DNA from 3 places in the Conexibacter sp. W3-3-2 genome. Region 3 is predicted to be linked to each of the others. Evidence: riboswitches for the same ligand, from Rfam matches in the RefSeq annotation. Region 3 holds a riboswitch; each other region holds the start of a gene.
The links. Region 3 has a riboswitch for cyclic di-AMP ahead of GKE82_RS30450 (peptidoglycan DD-metalloendopeptidase family protein). Riboswitches for the same ligand answer to the same signal wherever they lie in the genome.
Positions count from the first base shown of each region.

Region 1: another riboswitch for cyclic di-AMP. It lies ahead of GKE82_RS22475 (hypothetical protein); the one in region 3 lies ahead of GKE82_RS30450 (peptidoglycan DD-metalloendopeptidase family protein).
Region 2: another riboswitch for cyclic di-AMP. It lies ahead of GKE82_RS19000 (M23 family metallopeptidase); the one in region 3 lies ahead of GKE82_RS30450 (peptidoglycan DD-metalloendopeptidase family protein).

Region 1 is NZ_WLYW01000001.1:4,683,523-4,691,023, forward strand. It holds gene GKE82_RS22440 (glycosyltransferase family 39 protein) at 1-92, shown strand, start outside; gene GKE82_RS22445 (GMC family oxidoreductase) at 128-1,687, shown strand; gene GKE82_RS22450 (hypothetical protein) at 1,737-2,999, shown strand; gene GKE82_RS22455 (hypothetical protein) at 3,004-3,294, opposite strand; gene GKE82_RS22460 (hypothetical protein) at 3,291-3,776, opposite strand; gene GKE82_RS22465 (cell wall-binding repeat-containing protein) at 3,773-4,228, opposite strand; gene GKE82_RS22470 (hypothetical protein) at 4,183-4,566, opposite strand; cyclic di-AMP (ydaO/yuaA leader) riboswitch at 4,669-4,809, shown strand; gene GKE82_RS22475 (hypothetical protein) at 4,817-5,437, shown strand; gene GKE82_RS22480 (PspA/IM30 family protein) at 5,527-6,321, shown strand; gene GKE82_RS22485 (hypothetical protein) at 6,318-6,596, shown strand; gene GKE82_RS22490 (hypothetical protein) at 6,626-7,042, opposite strand; gene GKE82_RS22495 (CGNR zinc finger domain-containing protein) at 7,248-7,501, shown strand, end outside.
Region 2 is NZ_WLYW01000001.1:3,962,612-3,970,112, reverse strand. It holds gene GKE82_RS19015 (fenitrothion hydrolase) at 1-318, opposite strand, end outside; gene GKE82_RS19010 (BlaI/MecI/CopY family transcriptional regulator) at 644-1,042, shown strand; gene GKE82_RS19005 (hypothetical protein) at 1,048-2,061, opposite strand; cyclic di-AMP (ydaO/yuaA leader) riboswitch at 2,093-2,233, shown strand; gene GKE82_RS19000 (M23 family metallopeptidase) at 2,236-3,336, shown strand; gene GKE82_RS18995 (cytochrome c oxidase assembly protein) at 3,368-4,186, shown strand; gene GKE82_RS18990 (vitamin K epoxide reductase family protein) at 4,194-4,811, opposite strand; gene GKE82_RS18985 (thioredoxin domain-containing protein) at 4,808-5,473, opposite strand; gene GKE82_RS18980 (hypothetical protein) at 5,539-6,912, shown strand; gene GKE82_RS18975 (heavy metal translocating P-type ATPase) at 6,952-7,501, shown strand, end outside.
Region 3 is NZ_WLYW01000003.1:123,249-130,749, reverse strand. It holds gene GKE82_RS25480 (molybdopterin-dependent oxidoreductase) at 1-515, shown strand, start outside; gene GKE82_RS25475 (cytochrome b/b6 domain-containing protein) at 505-1,215, shown strand; gene GKE82_RS30450 (peptidoglycan DD-metalloendopeptidase family protein) at 1,571-2,644, opposite strand; cyclic di-AMP (ydaO/yuaA leader) riboswitch at 2,678-2,811, opposite strand; gene GKE82_RS25465 (hypothetical protein) at 2,930-3,268, shown strand; gene GKE82_RS25460 (FkbM family methyltransferase) at 3,341-4,042, shown strand; gene GKE82_RS25455 (DUF4396 domain-containing protein) at 4,048-4,446, opposite strand; partial or broken gene GKE82_RS29445 (metal-sensitive transcriptional regulator) at 4,512-4,808, opposite strand; gene GKE82_RS25445 (heavy-metal-associated domain-containing protein) at 4,892-5,107, shown strand; gene GKE82_RS25440 (hypothetical protein) at 5,107-6,027, shown strand; gene GKE82_RS25435 (cation-translocating P-type ATPase) at 6,024-7,501, shown strand, end outside.

The DNA.
Region 1 (7,501 bases), on a different contig from region 3:
ACGCGCCCGCCGACCCGGCGGGTGCGGCGGTGGACCCGGGCGCCCTCGGAGCCCTCGGCCCGGGGGCCGTCGTGCTGCTGCAGCGCCCCTGACTTGACACGTTGTCGAGTGTCGTACGCTGGGAGGCATGAGCGAGTTCGATGTGGTGGTCGTCGGCGGTGGATCCGCCGGCTGCGTGGTCGCGGCGAGGCTGAGCGAGGACCCGGGCACCCGGGTGCTGCTGCTCGAGGCGGGACCGCCCAAGCCGAGCAAGGAGGTCCGGATCCCGGCCGCCTTCCCGAAGCTCTTCAAGACCGACCGCGACTGGAACTACGAGACCGAGCCGCAGCCCGGCCTCGACGGCCGCCGCGTGTTCACGCCGCGCGGGAAGATGCTCGGCGGCTGCTCGGCGATGAACGCGATGATGCAGATCCCCGGCCACCACCAGGACCAGGAGGACTGGGTCCAGGAGGGCGCCGAGGGCTGGGGTCCGCGAGAGCTCGCGCCCTACCGCGAGCGCCACAACCGCGCCCAGCAGCCGCGCGCGCCGCGCTCGCTGAACCCGCTCTCCGCGGCGTTCCTGGAGGCCGCGCAGCAGGACGGCCTGCCGCTGTCCAAGCCGCTCACCGGGGACGAGCCCGACGGCGTCGCGGTGACGCCGCTGGCGCAGAGCCGCGGCATGCGCCGCACCGCCGCGGACGCGTACCTCACGCCGGCCAAGGGGCGCCCCAACCTCGAGATCCGCGCCGACGTGCTCGTCGACCGGGTCCTCTTCGACGGCGACCGCCGGGCGACCGGCGTGACCTACCTCGACGCGACCGGCGCGCCGCAGACCGTCCACGCGGCCCGCGAGGTCGTCCTCTGCGCCGGGGCCCTGAACACGCCGCAGATCCTGCTGCGCTCCGGCGTCGGGCCCGCCGACCACCTCGCCGAGCACGGCATCGACGTCGTCCTCGACAGCCCGCACGTCGGCGAGCACCTCCAGGACCACCTCGTCGCGCTCACGACCGCCCGGACGTCGACCCCGACGTCGCTGTTCGCGGCCGAGAAGCCCGCCGAGCTCGTGAAGTTCCTCACCCGCCGGACCGGCATGCTGACCTCGAACGTCGGCGAGATCGCGGCGTTCGTGCGCAGCGACCCGTCCCTGCCCGCCCCGGACTACGAGCTGATCTTCGCGCCCGTCCTGTTCGAGGGGGAGGGCCTCGTCGACGCGGAGGAGCACGGGGTCAGCGTCGGCGTCGTCCTGCTGCGCCCGGAGAGCCGCGGCCGCGTCCGCCTCGCCTCCCGCGACCCCCGCGTCGCGCCCGTCGTGGACCCGAACTACTTCGGCGACCCGGACGGGCACGACATGGCCGTCATGGTCGCCGGCCTGCGCCGCGCCCGCGCAATCCTCGACCGACCGGCCTTCGCCCAGCACCGCGGCAGCGAGCGGCTGCCCGGCGCGCACCTGCAGACCGACGAGGAGCTGGCGGCCGGCATCCGCACGATCGCCCACACGCTCTACCACCCGGTCGGCACCTGCCGGATCGGGGGCGGCGGTCAGGGCGTCGTCGACACCGAGCTGCGCGTGCAGGGCGTCGACGGCCTGCGGGTCGTCGACGCGTCCGTGTTCCCGTCGCTGCCCCGCGGCCACACGCACGGCACCGTGCAGGCGGTCGCCGAGCGCGCGGCGGACCTGATCCGCGGGCGCGTCGCGGTCGCGGTCTGAGCGCGACGGACCGGCGTACCCGCCCGTCCGGGCGGGTACGGTCGCCGCGATGCGCCCGGTCCGTCCCCGCCTGCTGCCGCCGCTCCTACTCGTCCTCGCGCTCGCCGTGCCCGCCCCGGCGGGCGCCGCGCGGTCGATCACGCCGCTCCCGCCGACCTGGCGGGAGGGGCTGAACGTCACCGCGTTCTGGTGGCAGGACCTCTCCGGGCCGCGCTTTCGCACCTGGCTGGGGCGTGCCCGGTCGAGCGCCCGCGCGCGCGAGGTCACGTTCGTGATCCCGTGGTTCCAGTACTTCTCCGACCGCAACCGCAGCGACCACCTCAACGCGACGGAGATCCATCGCTCGCCCGGGGACGCCCGCACCTGCCGGCGGATCGGCAGCAGCTTCACGCGCTGCAAGACGCCCAGCGACGCGGCGGTCGCCGCGGCGGTCCGCCGCGCCCGGTCGCTCGGGCTGCGCGTGGTGCTGCGCCCGCAGCTGGAGGTCGGCCGCAACGCGCGCACCGCGACCGACCGCGACCTCGTCCAGAAGGGGCCGGGGGAGAAGCGCGCGTGGTTCGACAGCTACAAGCGGTTCCTCAGCACCTACGCGCGGATCGCGCGCGACACGGGCGCCGAGGGCCTGGTGATCGGCACGGGGCTGTCGGGCATGACCGACAGCGAGGACGACCGGGCCGAGTGGCGGGCGATCATCGCCGAGCTGCGCTCCGGGGCGCTGATGGGCGACGGGCGCGGCTACCGGGGGGAGCTGACCTACACGGCGGCGTGGGACTCGATCGTCGAGGACGCCAAGGACCCCGAGCAGCACCTGTTCTTCTGGGACGCCCTCGACCTCGTGTCGATCTCCGCCGAGTTCCCGCTGCTCGCCGAGCCGCCCGACCCGACGATCGGCGCGCTCACCGCCGCGTGGGCGTCGTCGACGACGGGCCTGCCCGCCGGGCCCGCCCAGCTCGTGCGCAACATCCAGGCCGAGTACGACAAGCCGGTCGGCCTGAGCCTCGGGTACCTGTCCCGCACCGGCACGGCGGCGTTCCCGGAGAAGTCGGACTATGACCAGCAGCAGGCCGGGGGCGTCGTGCGCGAGTCCGCGCAGGCCCGCCCGGTGCGGGCGGCGTTCGACGTCTGGACGCCGATCGCCTACGACGGCGGCTGGTTCCGCGGGATCAGCTGGAACGAGTGGCCGGCCTCCGGCCGCGGGGGCGTGAAGGACGGCTCGTTCTCGGTCCAGGGCAAGGCGGCGGAGGTCGAGATCTGCCTGCGCCACGCGGGCGTCTTCACGCCGCGCTGCCGGCGCAGCAGCCTGCGCCGCTAGCGCGTCAGCGCAGGTCCTCGGACACGGAGGCGAGCGGGGCGATCCCCTCCTCGCGCTGCGTGCCGCGCGTCTCGCCGGAGAAGCCGAGCTTGGTCAGCCGGGCGATCTCCTGCTCGCCGAGGATGCGGGCGGGGTGCTCGGCCGGCAGGTCGCGGACGAGCTTGGCGATCCGGTTGCGGATCTGCAGCGCGAAGTGCGGGGTGGAGGCCCCCATGAGCTCGCGCACGTCGTCGATCGTGACGTCCGGGACGGAGCCGCGACGGTCGCTGCGCTCGGGGGACTCTGCTTCGCTCACGGGGCGCTCCGGGGGGTCGTCGTGGTGGTGGTGGGAGTGGTGCGGGTCGGCGGCGCCTTGGTGGTCGCCGTCGGCTGCGTCGTGGTGGCCGTGGGCTCCGGTGCGGCGGCGTTCACCGGCGCGATCTCCAGGAGACCGTCGACGGTCGCCTGGACCCCGGTCTCGACGGCCTGGTCGTCACCCACGATCCAGCCGTGATTGTAGACCCCGCGCACGGGGTCCCGGTCGTAGCCGGGCTGGATGTCGAGCAGGAACTGCTCGAGCGGCTTGGGCAGCGCGTCGCCGCGCGCCAGCAGCAGCAACGGGCCGTAGGTGCCGCTGGCCGAGAGCGCGGCGGCGGCACCCGCGTCGGCGGGGCGCCGGGTGCCCGCGAACACGAGCCCGTGGCCGGGATCGGTGATGCCCCAGCCGAACTCGCCGTCGCGGTAGCGCGCGAAGGCGATCGCGTTGGTGACCGGGTCCTGGTCGCCGATCCGCGTCACCGTGCCGGTCGCGCGCAGCGCCTGGTCACCGCCGGCCCGATGACCTTGGACGGCCCGAGCACGTAGATCTTCGGCTTGCTGTGGGTCTTCAGCGCGGCGAGCGTCTCCGCGGGAACCGTCGTGCGCGTGACGAACAGGATCGGGTCACCGGACTTCGCGGCCCAGGCGGCGGCCGGCATCGCGTACTCGGGCGCGTCGCTGCTGACGACGAGCACGCGGCCGGTGTCCGACCCGCGCACCGCCCGCCCGAACGCGTCGAGCGCGCGCGCGATCGCGGCGGGGTTGCGGCCGCCGACGTCGGTGGTCTTCAGGCGGGCCGGACGGAACACGTCGCCGACCCGGACGACCTGCGCGCCGCCGGCCTGCGCCGAGCCCGTCGGGGCGAGCGCCTGCAGCGCTTCGACCGTCACGTCGGGCCCGTCGCCGTCGGAGAGCAGCAGCGGGGCGCGCACCGGGGGGCCATCAGCGAGGCGGAGGCGAGCGCGACGCGCCAGTCCTTCGCGGGCGCGAGCGCGACGGCGGCGGGCCGCTGGCCGCGCTCGCCGCCGGGGTACACGGCCCGGGCGACCGCGGCGGCGATCGTCGGGGCGTCCCCGCCGCCGACCCGCGTCGTGTTCTTCGTCGCGAACGTCGGGAAGCCGAGGTCGGTGGCCGCGTCCTTCTCGTCGCTCTTCGCGCCGACGGCGGGGGCCGCGGTCGTCGATCCCGTGGCAGGACCGTCGCCCTTGCCGCAACCGGCGGCGGCGAGCGCGAGGACGAGGAGGGCGGCGGGCAGGGCGGGACGGAGCATGCTGGCGCGACCATATCCACGACGCCCGTGGCACGCGCCTGTCGGGGCTGCACGGACGCTGGCAGCACGAAAGGCTGCAATCCGTCGTGCAGTTCGCTACGCTGCCGCGAATTGCCGAACCCTGGACGGAACACCAGGGACGGGGGACCCACGTCGTTGGGGCGAATCCGATCGTGATCGGACGCGCTGGTTCTTTCTGCGCGAGCCCGTCAGCTAACCCCGGAGGCCGTCGAAAGAAAGCAGTCCGTCTGTGCTCCGACTCCGGGCATTCCTTCTCATAGCCGTTCTCGCCGGCCTCGCGCTCGTCGTCCCGTCCGGGGCGTCCGCCGCGAAGAAGGGCAAGGCCGCGCAGGAGGAGCAGGCCCCGACGGTCCAGTCCGACGCGTCGGCGAAGGCCGGTGGCGCGGAGTTCGGCACGGTCGATCCGACGAGCTTCCCGACCGTCCCGGGGGACGTCGCGGTGATCGACGAGGACGGCATCGCGTCCGCGCCCGAGAACGCGCCGGACGCGGTCAAGCAGATCATCTGGGCCGCGAACGGGATCGTCGGCCTGCCGTACCGGTACGGCGGCGGCCACGGCGACTTCGAGGACACCGCCTACGACTGCTCCGGCACGGTCTCCTTCGCGCTCGCCGGCGCCGACCTGCTGCGGCGCCCGCGCGACTCGCGCTCGTTCTTCACCTGGGGCAAGGCGGGCCGCGGCAAGTGGGTGACGGTCTACACGGCGTCCGACCACGCGTACATGACGGTCGCGGGCATCCGCCTCGACACCAGTGCCGCGGACGACCGCGGCGGTCTGAAGGGCCCGCGCTGGCGCCCGCTGCGGAAGTCCAACCGGGGCTTCAAGGCGCGCCGGCCGGTCGGCCTGTAGGCGCTCGGCACACCGGGCGCGTCCAGTACGCTCAGGGGGCACGTTCCACCTGAGCCCGAGGAGACCGTATGGCCGGAATGACCGGACGCATGTCCACCGTCATCAAGGCGAAGATCTCGAAGATGCTGGACAAGGCGGAGGACCCCGCCGAGACGCTGGACTACAGCTACCAGAAGCAGCTGGAGGCCCTCCAGAACGTCAAGAAGGGCATCGCCGACGTCGTCACCTCGAAGAAGCGCCTGCAGATGCAGTCGCAGAAGCTCGAGCAGTCCGTCGTGAAGCTCGACACGCAGGCCCGTCAGGCGCTCTCCGCCGGCAACGAGGAGCTCGCCCGCACCGCGCTGGAGCGCAAGCAGCTCGCGCAGACCGAGCTGCAGTCGCTCGACCAGCAGGTCGCCGAGCTCGAGGCCCAGCAGCAGAAGCTGATCGACTCGGAGAAGAAGCTCCGCGCGAAGATCGAGGCCTTCCGGACGAAGAAGGAGGTCATCAAGGCCCAGTACTCCGCTGCGGAGGCCCAGGTCCGGATCTCCGAGGCTGCGACCGGGGTCGGCGAGGAGATGGCCGACGTCGGGCTCGCGATGCAGCGCGCGGTCGACAAGACCGAGAACATGAAGGCGCGCGCCGACGCGGTCGCCGAGCTCGAGGCGGCCGGCACCTTCGAGGACCTCACCCAGCTGGGGGAGGGTGGCGCCGACGACATCGACCGGCAGCTCGCCGAGCTGACGAGCGGCAGCATGGTGGACGACGAGCTCGCGAAGATGCGGGCCGAGCTCGGGGTCGGCGGGGGCGCCGCTCCCGGCCAGCTCGAGGCCGGCGCCGGCGGCGCCGCGGCCCCGACCGGTGACGTGCCGGCGGCCGAGCCCGCGCAGGAGGAGAAGCCGTGATCGTCCGCATCTCCAACGAGGGGCAGTACCGCATCCCCGACGAGCACCAGGGCCCGCTCAACGAGCTCGACAACGCGGTCGTCGCGGCCGTGGAGGCCGACGACGAGGACCGCTTCCACGAGTCCTTCGAGGAGCTGCTCCAGTTCATCCGCACCAACGGGGTCGCGGTCGGCGACGACGAGATCGAGTCCTCGGACGTGATCGTGCCGCCCGCGGACCTCACGCTCACCGAGGCCGCCGCCGAGTTCACCGGTGACGGCCTGATCCCGGACTGATCGCCCGGGCGCGCGTGTGGGCCTCCCGCTCAGGGGAGGCCGAGCTCGCGCGCCCAGCGCTCCTCCCACGCAGGTGGGGCGTACGCGGTCCCGCGCGCGGCGCCGACGGCCAGGACGGCCGTGGCCGGCGCCGTCGCGGTCGCCGACCGGCGCACGGTCGGATCGGGCAGGAAGACGAGGCTGCCGGCCCGGACGTCGACCGTCCGGTCCCCGGCCGTCACCGTCGCGCTGCCGCGCAGCACGACGTACAGCTCCTCGTGGCCGCTCGCGGTCTCGTCGTGCGGTTCGATCAGCGGGTCGCCGACGGCGGCCGCGGTCTGGACGTTGACGCCGAACGCGCCGACGTCGAGGAGGCGCCGGACGGGCGTCCAGGCGGGCACGCCGTCCCACGGCGTGTCGACGGGCGGCGTCTCGTCGAGGTGCAGGACGCGCATCGCGGCGCTCACGAGGTGCGGCGGTCGGGCCGCGGGCGGACGAGGCGTACGCGCCGGGCGCGCCGGGCGACGTCGGCGTGCCGCGCCGCGGCGAGGTCGTGGGTGAGCGACGAGGGGTGGAGCATGGTGGCCTCCCGACCGACCGGTAGGTCGTAACCGGTCTTGCGATGACAGTGGTGACCAACCTAGGTGGCGAGGTGTAACCTGTCAATTGCCCATGGCGGTGACATTTCCTGATGGCGGCCATCACGACGGCTTCTGCGCCCCGGCGGCGCTGGAGCCCGTGCGCGTGTTCGTCAACACGCTTGACCTCGACGCGGGCACCGACGGGCTGACCGATCCCGACGGGCTCGTCGAGGCGCTGCGCGGCACCGTGGGCCTGGCCGCCGAGGCCGTCCCCACGGCGGCCGACGTGCAGGCGGCCCGCGCCCTGCGCGACGCGCTGCGGGCGCTGCTGGCCTGCAACCACGA
Region 2 (7,501 bases), on a different contig from region 3:
GCCGTCCGTCGCCACCAGCTCGAGCCACGCGAAGGCCAGAAGGCCTGCTGCCGCCGGCCAATTTCCAAGCCGGTCCGGGTACGGGAGCGGCTCTGGCATCTCGAGTCGCCCGGTGACGAATCCGAAGCCGCGACCGATCGCCCGCCACGGATTGACCAGGCGGAAGACGTCGCCAATGACGATGCTGAGCGGCACGAACCCGAGCCACATGGTGATGTAGACGAGGGTCGGGCCGATGTTGGCGGTCGGGGTGTCTGTCCCCGCGAATCCCGCCCAGATCACCACCCCCAGGGTCAGGACTCCCACGACCCCGCCCACGGCCTCGATCGCGCGGGACGTCAGCGCGGCGCCGACCCGCGTCGGCAGCCAGCGCGGGTCGCCACGACCCTCCAAGCGGGGCGTCCGCCACGCGATCGCCAGCAGGACGAAGGTCACGAGGACCACCGTCGCGGCCCCGAAGCCGAACAGCCATTCGGGAATCGGAAGGTCGGCCCGGATGACGAGCCCGTGGGCGGCCGCCGAGGTCGGCAGCAGGAGCAACATGGCGGCCGCCAGGAGCGCGGGAGCACGCAGACGCGCGGGGACGAGCACCCGGCAATACTACGCCCTGTAGTGCTTTGGAGTGGCGCAGTAGACTCCGTCCGTGCCCCAGAAGCGACTCCCGGAACTGCACGAGCTCGAGCGTGAGGTGATGCTCGAGATCTGGTCGCGTCGCGAGTCGACGGTCCGTGAGGTCCTCGACGGGCTCAACGCCCGCGCCGACAAGACGCGCGCGTACACGACGGTGATGACCGTCATGAGCCGGCTCGCGGAGAAGGAGCTGCTCGTGCGCCGCCGCTCGGGCAAGACCGACCACTACTCGGCCGCGATGACACGGGCGGACTACGAGGAGCGCCGCGCCGCCGGTGAGGTGGCCAACCTCGTGGACGAGTACGGCGACACCGTCCTGGTCCACTTCGCCCGCTCGATCCAGCAGCTCGACCCCGAGCGTCGCAAGGAGCTGCGGCGGCTCGCGGGCAAGAAGCCGGCCGGCGGCGCGTAGGTCCGCTACTGGTCGAGGGCCTTGCGGATCGCGCCCTCGAAGGAGCGGAACCCGAAGGAGCCCTCGAGTCGTTCGGCGACGCGCCCCTGGGCGTCGATGGTGAACAGCCACGGCTCCGACGGCAGGTTGAAGGCCTTCAGCGGCGCGCGCAGGCCCTTGTCGAACGAGTTCTCCACGTAGACCTCCTGGTGGATGAAGCTGACGCGGTCCCCGTACTCGGACTCGAGCTGAGCTGCGATGTCGACGACGGGTCCGCACACCCGTGACTCGCAGAGCTGCGGTGTCGCGAAGACCAGTGCGACCGGCTTCTTGCCCAGGACGTCCGCAAGGCTGTCCTCGTGGAGGTCGTCGGGCGGCAGTCGCGTGTCGATGGACTCGAGGTCGCCGCCGGCGGATTCGACGGTGTCGGTGGGCGTCCGCGGTGCCGGCTCGCCGACGTCGGGCACCGCGTCGGCCTTGCCGTCGACCACCTTGATCTGTGTGCCGGACCCGATGAGCTTGCCGTTGATGTCGCTGGCGACCAGCACGTTGTAGGTGCCTGGGCCGTCGACCGTCACGCGCGCATCGTAGATCGCCGCGAACGGGTCCTTCTCGCTGGCCGCCTGCCGGGAGCGGAACGGCGGATCGGTGACCAGGAGGTCCGCCGGCGCGGCGAACGGCCCGAGGACGCGTGCCTTCCTGCCCTTCGCCAGGTAGACCACGGACGGCGCGTAGACGAATCCGGTCTTCTCGTCGATCAGGCCGAACGCCAGACGGGTGCGAGTCGACGGGTGGATGCTGGTTCCCAGTGCGACTTGAGGGCCGGCTCCGTCGAGCGACCGGCTGAGCTCGTCGAGCGTCTTCTGCCCCGGCTTCGGGAACCGGGCGAGGTCGACCGCCGTCGCCTCGGTGAGCTTTGTGCGCAGCGCCGAGGACGACGGCCCACGGGGTTCCGCTGAGCTGCCGTCCGACGCCGAATCACCTCCACAGCCGACGAGGAGTGCGGCGCAGACGCCGAGAATCGCGAGGTATCGAGTCATCGTCTACGACGGATCGTAGTACGCTTGTGGCGTCATAGCAGCGCCGAGTCGTCGTGGCACCGGTCACGGCGAGCGGGGGACCCACTCCTGGGGCGAATCGACCTCGTGTCGTAGCGCGACTTTTCCGCGCGAGTCCGTCAGCTAACCCCGTAGGCAGACGAAAAGAGATTCGCGTTGACCTACACCAGGCTGTTCCTCGTCGTACTCGCGCCCACCGTGGCGCTCCTGGCGCCCGCCGGCGCCACCGGCGCTCCCAACGCGGGCGGCGCGACGATCCCCGACCCGGCCCGCGCAACCGCAGCGACATGCGCGTCGGGCGAGAGCTGGGCCTGTCGGCACGGCCAGTCGCTCACCGTGGCCGGCACCGGCCTGGACGGAGTGACCCGCGTGGTGTTCCTCGGCGGCAAGAACTCAAAAGACGACCGGACCGCCACGCCGACGTCCGCATCGCCGACCGCCCTGGCCTTGACCGTGCCGCGCGGCGCGCGCAGCGGTCCGCTGCGCCTCGTGAGCCCAGCCGGCGGGTCCGGCCGGACCGCGCGCCTGCGCATCCTCACCACGCCCGTCCCCCAGGCCGACGTCACCGGCGGCACGACCGATCTCGCACCTGGTGAGGCCCTGATCGCCGGCTCGCGCAAGCGGATGCTGCTGCAGTACACCGCTTCCGTCGCGGGCACCGTCGAGGCGGCCCGCGTCGACAACGGTGCCGTCATGCGGTCCTGGCCCGTAGCCGCGGGCCCCGGCGAGCAGCGGTGGGACGGCACGGTCGACGGCGCCGTTGTCCCCGAAGGGCGATACGTCCTGCGCCTCGCCGGACAGCCGACGGCGTCCCAGGCGAGCTCCGCCGCCGTGCAGGTCCACGACGCGATCTTCCCGATCCGCGGCAAGCACGACCTCGGCCAGTCGGCGACCAACGACTTCGGCGGTGGACGGGGCCATGGCGGGCAGGACATGTTCGCGCGCTGCGGCACCCCACTGGTGGCGGCCCGCCCGGGTACCGTGCAGTTCGAGGCCGTGCAGTCCCGGGCCGGCAACTACGTCGTCCTGCAGGACAAGACCGGCCGCTCCTACACCTATATGCACATGCGCGACCGCGCGCTCGTGAAGAAGGGCGCACGCGTCCGGGCCGGCCAGCGGATCGGGTACGTGGGCCAGACCGGACGCGCCTCCGGGTGCCACCTGCACTTCGAGCTGTGGACCGCCCCGGGCTGGTACACCGGCGGCGAGGGCATCGATCCGCTGCCGGAGCTGCGCCGGTGGGACAGCTTCAGCTGAGCGCCGACGAGGACACCTCGGCCCGGCAGCGATGACACCGGACACCTCGTGGACGTTCGCTCCCGGCCCGGCGCTGCTCGTCGCACTGCTGCTTGGGGGCTACGTGTGGCGCTGGCGAGCGGTCAGACGGACGCCGTCGGGTGCACGCGACGCGCCGATCTGGCGGCTGCTCGTGTTCCTCGGCGGCATCGTCAGCCTCAGCACTGCCCTGTTCTCCCCGCTCGACGCGCTGGGCGAGCAGCTCTTCGCGATGCACATGGTGCAGCACGTGCTGCTGCTCGACGTCGTCCCGATCCTGCTGATCCTCGGGTTGACCAAGGTCCTCCTGCGCCCCGTCACGCGCCTGCTCCAGCCGCTGGAACGGCAGGCGGGCTGGTGGGCCGGTCCGGTCTTCGCGATCCTGCTCTACGTCGGCGTCATGTGGGTGTGGCACATCCCGGCGCTCTACGACTCGGCGGTCGAATCGTCAGCGATCCACATCCTGGAACACGTCTCGTTCACCTTCGGAGGCGCGCTCTACTGGTGGCATCTGCTCTCCCCGATCCGAGCCCGCCACGGACTCGCCGGCCTCGGACCGGTCGTCTGCATGGTCGTCACGAAGGTGCTCGTCGGAATCCTCGGGATCTTCCTGACGTTCGCCCCTCGCCCCCTGTACGACGTCTACGCGAACGGGCCCCGCTACTGGGGGTTGAGTGCCCTGGACGACCAGGCCCTGGCCGGAGCCATCATGGCGATCGAGCAGTCGGTGGTCATGGGGATCGCGCTCGCCTTCCTCTTCATCCGCGCGCTCGGGGAGGCCGACCGGGCCGATGAGCGCGCGGAACGTCACGCACTCGACGGCCAGTCGTGAGACTCGCTCAGATCTTGTCCATCCAGTAGTCCCAGAACCCCTGCGCCAGGACGGCGCCGACCACCAGCAGCCAGACCGTGAGCACCACGCCGTGGAGACTCACGAGCCGCGCGACCGGCCCTTCCAAGCGTGCCGGGACCGGGAGCCGCCCGGAGCTGACGTTCGCGAGCGTCACGTACACGAACATCGAGATCGTCATGACCCAGACGACCATGCAGTACGGACAGAGCGCCTCGATGCGATACACGCTCTGGAAGATCAGCCAGTGGACGAAGATCACGGCGTATCCCAGGCCGACCTGCGCGATCAGCCACACGGAACGGGGCAGCCGACCACCGGCGACCAGGACGAGCCCGAACGCGAAGACGACCGCGAACCCGGCGATCCCGATCAGCGGGTTGGGAAAGCCGAACGCCTCCGCCTGGTCCGACGTCAGGACCGAGCCGCACGCCAGCACGGCGTCGATGGTGCAGGCGGGCACATGGGTCGGATCCTCCAGCACCCGGACCTTCTCGACCATGAGGATGACCGCGGCCGCGAGCGCGACCGCCCCGGGAACGAGCAACACCCACCCGACGACCCGATCCAGGAACGCCGGCGCGTTGCGCTGCGGCTCGGTGCTCACCTGGCGGTGAAGGCGGACTCGATGTCGGAGCGCAGCTGGTCGGCCGACTGGAGGTTCATCATCTCACCGTTGAGGAAGAGCGTCGGGGTGCTGACGACCCCGAGGTTCGCGCCGTCCTGCATGTCCTTCTCTATCCGCGCGATCGTCGCCGGCGATTCGAGGTCCGCCTGGAACTTCGTCATGTCGAGCCCGAGGTCTTCGGCGTACCCGATGAAGACGTCCTTCTTGGAGTCCTTGGACTCCCCCCACTCTTTCTGGGTCTCGTACATGCGCTTGTACATCGGCTCGAGCTTGCCCTGCTTGGACGCCGCCTCGACCGCCTGCGCAGCGATCTTGCCGTTGCGGTGCCCCGGGAGCGGGAAGTAGCGGATGGCGAACGTCATGCGACCCGCGTACTCCTTACGCAGCTCCTCGATCAGCGGGTAGACGGCGGCGCAGGCCTCACACTCGAAGTCGAGGAACTCGACGAGCGTCACCTTCCCGTCGGCGGCGACGTCCAGCTTGTGGGTGTCAGCGCGCATGACCGGAGTCGACGCCACGGTTTCGGGTGCGGGCGTCGCCGCTGTCGGCTGGTCCGACGCGCTGTTGCCGAGCGCGAGACCGAGGATGACGGCGAGCGCGACGACGACGAGGCCGAGGCTGATCTTCAGATTGGTGCTCATGGGGTCCTTGTGCGGGAAAGCGGGAGCGGGCCGACCTCCGATACAGCGTAGTAGATTCACGCTCCGTGCCCCCGCACTCGACCGCCTGGGCCGCACCGATCGCGGCAGCGACCGTTGCAGCGGCACTCTGGGCGCTCTTTGCCGGCGGCTCGGTCAACTACGACGCCGCCTATGGGCTGCTCTGGGGCTATCAGGTCGCGGCCGGGTCGGCGCCGGAGTTCGTCGTGCCGCTTGCACCGACGCCGAAGCCGCTCGCGCTCCTGCTCGGTGTCGTCCTCTCTCCTCTCGGGGACGGGGCCGCCACCGGACTGCGGGTTCTCTCGTTCGTCACCCTCGGAGCGCTCGCCGTGGTGTGCTTCTCTTGCGCACGGAGCATCGGCGGGCGTGCCGGGGGCGTTCTCGCCGTCGTGCTGGTCCTCGGGTCGGTCCCGTTGCTGTCGTTCGGGACGCGCGGGTACCTCGACGTGCTGTTCGTCGTCTTGGCCCTCGCGGCCGCGCGCAGCCTCGCGCGGGACGCCTCCGGCGCGCGTGTGGCCGGCCCTCTGGCGATTGCCGGTCTCATCCGACCGGAGGCCTGGGTGCTCGCCGCGGCGCACCTGGCGTGGGTGTGGCGCGTGGACCGACGCGTGCCCCGCGGCCTCATGGTCCTCGCGGCGAGCCCGGTGGCCGTCTGGCTCCTCTGCGACCTCGCCGTCACCGGCGATCCCTTGTGGTCGCTGACAGGCACGCGCGCGAACGTCCAGGCGCTCGGTCGCGACACCGGCTTGGGGTCGCTGCTCACCACGGCACCCCGGCGCATCGGGGAGATCGTCCGGGAACCGGTCCTCGTCGGAAGCCTTTTGGCGCTGCTGACGTTGCGCCGGCAACCAGCGCGCCCGGAACTCGTTCTCGTCGCACTGGGCGGACTGAGCCTGCTGTCCTTCGCCGGACTGGTCCTGGCGGGATCGCCCGTGATCGGCCGGTACCTCCTTCTGCCGTCGGTCGTGCTCATCGTACTCGTGGGCGGCGCGGCCGGCAGGCTGCGGCGCGACGTCCGCGGTGCCGTCGCAGTTGCGGCGGTCGCGTTCGGGGCGGTCGCGGTAGCAACGATCCCCGCCCAGCTGGACCGGCTGTCGACGCTGCGCACGGCGCTGCGCGCCCAGACCACGATCGAGCGGGATCTCGAGGCGACGGCCCGCTCCGCACGGGCGTTCGCCGACTGCCGCCCGGTCTTTGTCGAAGGCCACCGGCAGGTGCCGGTCGTCGCCCGCACGCTCGGGCTGCGTGCCGCCACGATCCGGCTGTACCGCGGCCCCACCGACGGCCTGGCGCTCGTGGCGGCCACCGCCCGTGTGCGCAGGCTCGCCGCGCTGGACCGGACCGTCCGTCCCGCGTCTGCGGCATCTGGTGGTCCCAGGAGTGAGGCATCAGGCTCGTGGCGCCTGATAAGACGGTGCTGAGACTCATTACTATGTTGCGTAGTAGTTTAGCCTCCGGGAGTGAGCGCCACCCTGGGAACCGAGCCGATCCTCGACGCAGCCGACCGTGCTCCGAGGGGCGAGCACGACGGCCACGACCACGACGGACTGCTGGACGTCTTCGGTGCCCGCACCGAGATCGCCTTCTCGCTGCTCGCCGGCGCCGCGGTCCTGACCGGGTGGATCCTGGAGACCGTCGCTGACGTCGAGGGAGCCGTTCCGACCGTCCTGTTCCTCGCCGCGTACGTCTTCGGCGGATCGCTGACGCTGCGCGAGGCGTACCAGAGCGTCCGCGCAGGACGCTTCGAAATCGACTTCCTCATGCTCGTCGCCGCGGTGGGCGCGGCGGCGCTCGGCAAGTTCTTCGAGGGCGGACTGCTGCTCTTCCTCTTCAGCCTGGGCCACTCCCTGGAGCACTACGCGATGGGCAGGGCCAAGCGGGCGATCGAGGCCCTCGCAGAGCTCGCGCCGAAGACCGCGCTCGTCCGCCGCGACGGTGCAGAGCTCGAGGTCGCGGTGGAGGCCCTGGCCGTCGGGGACACGGTGATCGTGCGACCGAACAGCCGGATCC
Region 3 (7,501 bases):
GGATCTACACCGTCTCGCGCCCCATGCCGCAGTTCGAACCGTCGCGCTGGCGGCTCGATATCGACGGCGACGTGACACAACCAATCCGCTACAGCTACGACGAGCTCCTCACCCTTCCTCGCACGACGCAGACCTCCGACTTCCACTGCGTCACCGGATGGAGCGTCCAGAACGTGCGCTGGGAAGGGGTGAGCGTCGCAGCGATTCTTGACCGAGCCGGGCTCCTCGCGGGCGCCCGTGCCGTCCGGTTCGTTTCCGCCGAGCGCCCCTACGTGGACTCACTGACCCTCGCTCAAGCCCGCCTCGACGACGTCCTGCTGGCCTACCGCATGGACGGACGAGCACTCTCCCGCGCGCACGGAGCCCCGCTCAGACTCGTCGTGCCGAAGATGTACGGCTACAAGAGCGTCAAATGGGTCGAGCGCCTGGAGGTGACCGGCGACCGGTCGCCGGGATACTGGGAGCAGCGGGGGTACGACGCCGACGCGTGGATCGACCCCGACGATGCGGTCTGAGCTCGTCCCGCGGTTCAGCGCCACCGCGCGCGCCCTGCATTGGATCCACGCAACGGGGTTCCTGGCGATGACCTCTACCGGCCTTGCCCTGTACGTCCCGGCCTGGAGTGGACTCGCCGGCGGCCGGACAGCGCTGAAAGCCGTCCACCTCGCGGCCGCCGCACTCTGGTTTGCCGGCATCGCGGCGACCGTGGCCGTTGCCGACCGCAGGGCCCTTCGGTCAGCCCTTCACGACCTCGAGCACTTCGACGTCGACGATCGCCGCTGGTTCAGAAACCGCCGGGTCCCCCAAGGACGCTTCAACGCCGGCCAGAAGCTGCATACCGCGCTGCAGGCCGGGCTTGCCTGCCTGCTCGGCCTCTCCGGAGCCCTGCTGTGGCTCGGCGAGCGCAACCACGCCTTGCGCACCGATGGCGCGCTCACCCTGCACGATGCCGCGGGCACCGTGGGACTCGTCCTGCTCAGCGGCCACCTGTGGTTCGCCGTCATTCAGCCGTCCACCCGTCCAGCGCTGCGCGGGATCGTGACCGGCCGGGTCTCACGGGACTGGGCACGCCACCACCACCCGAAATGGGACCCGCGCCACGAGACCCGACCGCCGACCGCTCCCGGGCAACGCCTCGTCGCGCTCGCAAGCCTCGCGCTCGGAGCCGGCGTCGCGCTCCTCTTCCTCCGTGAGGGCGACCTTCTTCCGCTCTGAGCCATCACGAGGCCCTGAGCCTGGAGCCGCACCGGGGCCGTCCACCCTCGCGCCCGGCGGTTCGACGACGCCGCGGCCCTTGCTGCCGCGCGACCCGGGCTACCCGTCGTCTGGACCCGCGGCCGATGACCCGAGGGCGACCCGTCGGTACAGCACCGCGCCCGTGAGCGTCTTTCCCGCGGATTGCGCCCACCCATGACGGCGTCCAACGCTCAGGGCCTCAAGCACTTCACGTTGCTGGCACCCCAGCATCCCGGCGAGGTCCCGTGCTGTCACGGACCGTCCATCGAGCCGCTCCAGCGCGAGGCGGAGAGCGGCGATCAAGTCACTCATCGCCACCCCGTTATACCGGAATTCAGCTAAAAGAGTCCCAGCGACGAAGCTCGGGCAACGGGTCGACGCCCTCGCCGCCCGTGTACCACCCAGGAGCCGTCCAGAGCTCGAAGTGCAGATGGCATCCGGACGCGCGGCCCGTCTCGCCGACGTACCCGACCCGCTGACCGGCCAGCACCTTCTGGCCCTTCTTCACCAGCGCGGCATCGCGCATGTGCATGTACACGTAGGACTGGCCGGCCGCGTCCTGGAGAACCACGTAGTTCCCGGCGCGGTCCTGCGTCGCCGCGAACTGCACCGTCCCGGGCCGAACAGCGACCAGCGGCGTTCCGCACGCAGCGAACATGTCCTGGCCGCCATGTCCCCGGGCACCGCCGAAGTTGTTCGTGTCGCTCTGACCGAGGTCGTGCTTGCCACGGATGGGGAACATCGCGTCGTGCACCAGCAGCGACTGCGCGCTGGCCTGCGAGGCGGTCGGCTGGCCGGTCAGCCGCAACTCGTAGCGGCCATCGGCCACGACGCTGCCGTTGGCCGTGCCATCCCAGCGAATCTCGCCGCTCCCTGCCGGCACCGGCCATGAACGGACCGCCACGCCGTCGCTCAGACGCACCGCCTCGACCGTGCCGGCGCCCGACGCCGAGTACCGCAGCACGGCCCGCTTACGCGACCCGGCGATCAGCGCCTCCCCGGGCTTGAGATCGGCCGCGGCACCAGTCACGTCCGCCTGAGGAGCCGCGCCCGTCAAGATCCGCAGCTTCCGGGTGCGACTCGATCCGCCCGCGGGGCTCTGCAGCCGCAGGACGCCCGACCGAGCGCCGCGCGGCACCGTCACCACGAGTTGCTCGGCGGACCTGGTGACCGGCACCGCCGACCGGTCGTCGCGCGAGCCCTTCCCGCCGAGGAAGGCGACACGCTCGACCCCATCGAGACCTTCGCCGGCGATCGTCAGGGTCTGCCCGACCCGGCAGGCCCACGACTCGCCCGATGCGCAGGTCGCGACCGACGCCACCGCACGGTCCGGAATCGCCGCGCCTCCGGTCGAGGTCTGCGCGCCGGCAGGGGCTGCAGACACAGCGGTGGTCATCAAGGCGAGCACGGTCAGGCTCGTGATCCGTCGGGGGTGCACCAAAGGCTCTCTTTCGTCGGCCTACGGGGTTAGCTGACGGGCTCGCGCAGAAAGAGTCGCGCTACGACATACGGTCGATTCGCCCCGTGAGTGGGTCCCCCGCTCCTCGACACGCGAGGACTCGGCGCTCCTATGACGTGTAGGAGATTACTCCACGGGACGGCGTTATGTCGATCCAGTCAGCGCGCACCAGCTCACGGGGTGCCGCGGCACCGGTATTGCACCGAGATCTGAGGCCTGCAGTACGTTGCGCGCGTGGGACCGGTCAGGACACGACGCCTGCTGTGGCGCCGCAGCGTGCGCTGGGCGTTGCTCGGTGTGCTCGCCGTCATCGCGGCATCGGTCGTGATCCATCACCCGGCTCCGGTCGCCGACCACGGCGACGGTCACCACCACGCGATCAGCGAGCTGTTGCTGTGCGTGGCGCTGGCCGGAGCCGCGCTGCTCAGCGCGACCGCAGCAGCACTCACGAGCATGGGGGGGACGTTCAGGCCGTCGTCGGTCTCCGTCCCTCGCGGCCTTCCTGCACCGGCGGTCCCGGCGCCCCGCGCGCGGGCCGGGCCCCCCGGCCGCCACTCGATCCTGCGGATGTGACGAGGGCGCGCGCCCCATCCTCTCGGGTGGGCGGCGACGACCCCTTTCCATCTTCCACAGGAGAACACCAGCATGGCCAGCCCGCTTCACCGCGCCCTCGACAAGGTGCGACTGCCGTACCGCTCGCGCCGGTTTCGCGCCGCGCTCGACATCCAGCCCCGTGCCGACCTCGTCGGGATCGCCGACCCCACCTACGGCGGCTACGTCGTCCCGGCCTCGCTGCTGCGGGAGGACAGCGTCGTGTTCCTCTGTGGCACCGGGACCGACATCACCTTCGACCTCGAGCTCATCTCACGCTTCGGCTGCCGCGTACTGGCGATGGACCCGGTCCCCGCCGCCGCGGAGTACGTCGCGCAGGCGGCCGCCGACGAGCCCCGTCACGAGTTCCTGCCCTACGCGCTGTGGAACGAGGACACCGAGCTCACCTTCCACGCTCCGCGCGTGGAGGGCTACATCTCCCATTCGGCCACCGACATGCACGGCACGGAGGTCGCGTTCACCGCGACCGCCCGCCGGCTGGCCACCCTTGCCGCCGAACGCGGAGTCGGACACGTCGACCTGCTGAAGATCTCCGCCGAAGGCAGCGAATACACCATCCTGGACGACGTGCTCGCCTCCGGGATCCCCGTCACGATCATCGCCGTCGAGTTCGCGACCCCGGTCAAGCCGGCCGTCCCGCTGGCCCACGTCGAGAAGCTCACCTCGGCCGGGTACCAGCTCGTCGCCGCCCACACCGCCGACTACAACTGGAAGCTCACCTTTGTTCGGACCTGAACAGGTCAGTGCGCGTGATGGGCGTGCACCAGGGCGTGCCCCTTGCCGCGGGCGATCAACCACCGGTTCGCGGCGAACGCGAAGGGAAACGCGATCGCGAACCCGCCGAGCATCGGGCCCCAGAAGAGCAGCTCGTCAAGATAGGCGTCCATCGCTCCCGGGTATAGGGCCATGAACCCGTTGTCGATGGCCTCCATGATCGAGATCGACACCGTGTCGGTCGCCAGGGCGATCGGCACGATCGCGCCGATCGTCATCCCTGCGCGGTAGAGCGGTAGGGACGTGAGAAGGTAGCCGAAGACGAACGCCAGACCGACCGCCAGGGCGATCGACGCGAGGTCGCCCCAACCCAGCGCGGTCGAGATGACGAGTCCGAGGATCTCGCCGATCAGGCATCCGGTCATGCAGTGCAGCGTCGCCGTGACGCTGAGGCGGTTGAGGCTCTGGGCTCCGTGATCCATGACCTCACCCCCCGCCGCATGAGGCGCGCGACCGCACCTATCAGCTCATCGGTGCGGTCCTCCCGGAGCTGGCCCTCAGCGCCCATGACGCAGTGGTGGGCGTGCTGATCGAGCAGGCCGAGGGCGACCTTGTCGAGGGCCGCCTGGATCGCGCCGATCTGCGTCAGGACATCGATGCAGTACCGGTCGTCCTCGACCATCGACTGCACGCCGCGCACTTGGCCCTCGATGCGTCGCAACCGCTTCTGCAGCTGGTCCTTGCTCGCGCTGTATCCCCGCGCCGAGGTGGTGGAAGTCGTCGTCATGCACCCAACAGTAGCAGTACCCCCAGGGGGTATGCTAGCCTCCGTCTTGCATACCCCCACCCCGTATCTACGAGAGGACGAGCATGACCCAACTCAGCGAGCGCACCTACACCGTGACCGGCATGACCTGCGGACACTGCGAACTCAGCGTGCAGGAGGAGGTCGAGGAGCTCGCGGGCGTCACCACCGCACATGCGGACCGCACCACCGGAACGCTGACCGTCACCGGCACCGACCTCGACGACGCAGCGATCCGCGCCGCCGTCGCCCAGGCCGGCTACGAGACGGGGAGCGCCTGATGAACCCCCCGACCCGCATCGCGCTCTTCGCCGTCACCGTCGGACTCGCCGCAGGCGGCGCGGCCCTCGCCGGCGCCGCGATCGATCCCACCGACGGCGCCGTCACCGCCGCCCCGCACTCTGCTGCCGACGCGCCCGCCGCGCAGGGGAGCCCTCACGGCGGCGGCCATACCAGCGACCGGTCGACCACAGCCGCGACCGAGTCTGCACAGGCGCCTGCCCCGGGCCTGGCGATCTCCCAGGACGGCTACACGCTCAAGGTCGACCGCACGACCCTCGACCCCGGCCGCCCGGCCCGGCTGACGTTCCAGATCCTGGGTCCCGACGGCCGACCGCTGCGCGACGAGTACGAGCGCTCGCACGAACGCGAGCTGCACCTGATCGTGGTCCGGCGGGACACGACCGGCTTCCAGCATCTGCATCCCACCAAGGACGGGTCCGGGACGTGGGGCACCCCGCTGCGTCTCGCCGAACCGGGCGTCTATCGCATGTACGCCGACTTCACCGTGGAGGGCCAGAAGCGGACCCTCGCCGCGGACCTCAACGCCCCCGGAGCGTTTTTGCCGGCCAAGCCTGTGGCCCTCACGCGCAGCGACCGCGTCGCCGGGCTCGACGTGCGCCTGGACAGCACGCGCGCACGCGCCGGCACGGAGTCCGAACTGACCTTCACCGTCAGCCGCAACGGCCGCCCGGCCACGGACCTGCAGCCCTACCTCGGCGCCCGTGGCCACCTCGTCGCACTCCGCGCCGGCGATCTGGCCTACCTGCACGTCCACCCGCTCGAGGAGACCGCGACGCAAACCGACCAGATCAGGTTCGCGGCGACGTTCCCGACCGCCGGGCGCTACCGCCTGTTCCTGCAGTTCAAGACCGACGGCGCCGTACGCACCGTCGACTACACCGTGGAGGTCCCGCGATGAGCACCACCACCCAGACCCAACAGCGCCTCGAGCTCCCCCTGGAAGGCATGACGTGCGCGTCCTGCGCCAACCGCATCGAGCGCCGCCTCAACAAGCTCGACGGCGTCCAGGCGACCGTCAACTACGCCACCGAGAAGGCCTCCGTCGCCTTCGACCCAGGACTCGCGTCCCCCGACGACCTCGTCCAGGCCGTCGCCGCCGCCGGCTACCACGCGCGACTGCCCCACACCGAACGCGCCGACACCGCCGACGAGCCCGAGGACGGCTACGTACGCGACCTCCGTCACCGACTGATCGGAGCGACCGTCCTGTCGGTCCCGCTGCTGCTCCTCTCGATGATCCCCGCGCTGCAGTTCGACTACTGGCAGTGGCTGGCCCTGCAGCTCGCCACGCCCGTCCTGTTCTGGGCCGGCTGGCCGTTTCACCGCGCCGCCTGGCAGAACCTCAAGCACGGCACCGCGACGATGGACACCCTCATCAGCGTCGGCACCATCGCCGCGTGGTCCTGGTCGGTGGTCGCGCTGTTCTTCCTCGACGCTGGCATGCCCGGCATGACCATGCCCATGGACCTCGTCCTGGACCGCAGCGCAAGCAGCTCCCACATCTACCTCGAGGCCGTCGGCGTCGTCACCACGCTGATCCTCGCCGGCCGATACTTCGAAGCACGCGCCAAGCGCCGCGCCGGCGCCGCACTCACCGCCCTGCTGGAGCTCGGAGCCAAAGAGGCCACGCGCCTGGACCAGGACGGCAACGAACGCCGCGTCCCGATCCACGACCTCGCAGTCGGCGACCGCTTCGTCGTGCGCCCGGGGGAGAAGGTCGCAACCGACGGCATCGTGGAGTCGGGTTCCAGCGCCGTGGACCAGTCGCTGCTGACCGGCGAATCCGTCCCCGTCGAGAAGCACCCGGGGGACGACGTCGTCGGCGCCACCGTCAACGCCGGAGGCCGCCTCGTGATCCGCGCCACCAAGGTCGGCGCCGACACCGCGATCGCCCAGATCAGCCGGCTGGTCGAGGACGCCCAGACCGGCAAGGCACCCGTCCAGCGCCTCGCCGACCGGATCTCAGGCGTGTTCGTCCCGATCGTCATCGGCCTGGCCGCCGTGGCCCTCGGCTTCTGGCTGGGCGACGGGACCGGAACCACCTTCGCGTTCAGCGCCGCCGTCGCCACGCTCATCATCGCCTGCCCGTGCGCGCTCGGGCTCGCAACGCCCACCGCACTGCTCGTCGGGACCGGCCGCGGCGCCCAGCTCGGCCTCCTGATCAAAGGTCCCGAGGTCCTGGAGTCCACCCGCGCCGTCGACACCATCGTGCTCGACAAGACCGGAACCGTCACCACCGGACGCATGGCCCTCGTCGAGGTCATCACCGACCCCTCCACCTCACGAGAGGAGACCCTGCGGCTCGTCGGCGCGCTCGAAGCCGCCTCCGAGCACCCGGTCGCGCAGGCGATCGCCGCAGGCGCCCGACAGGA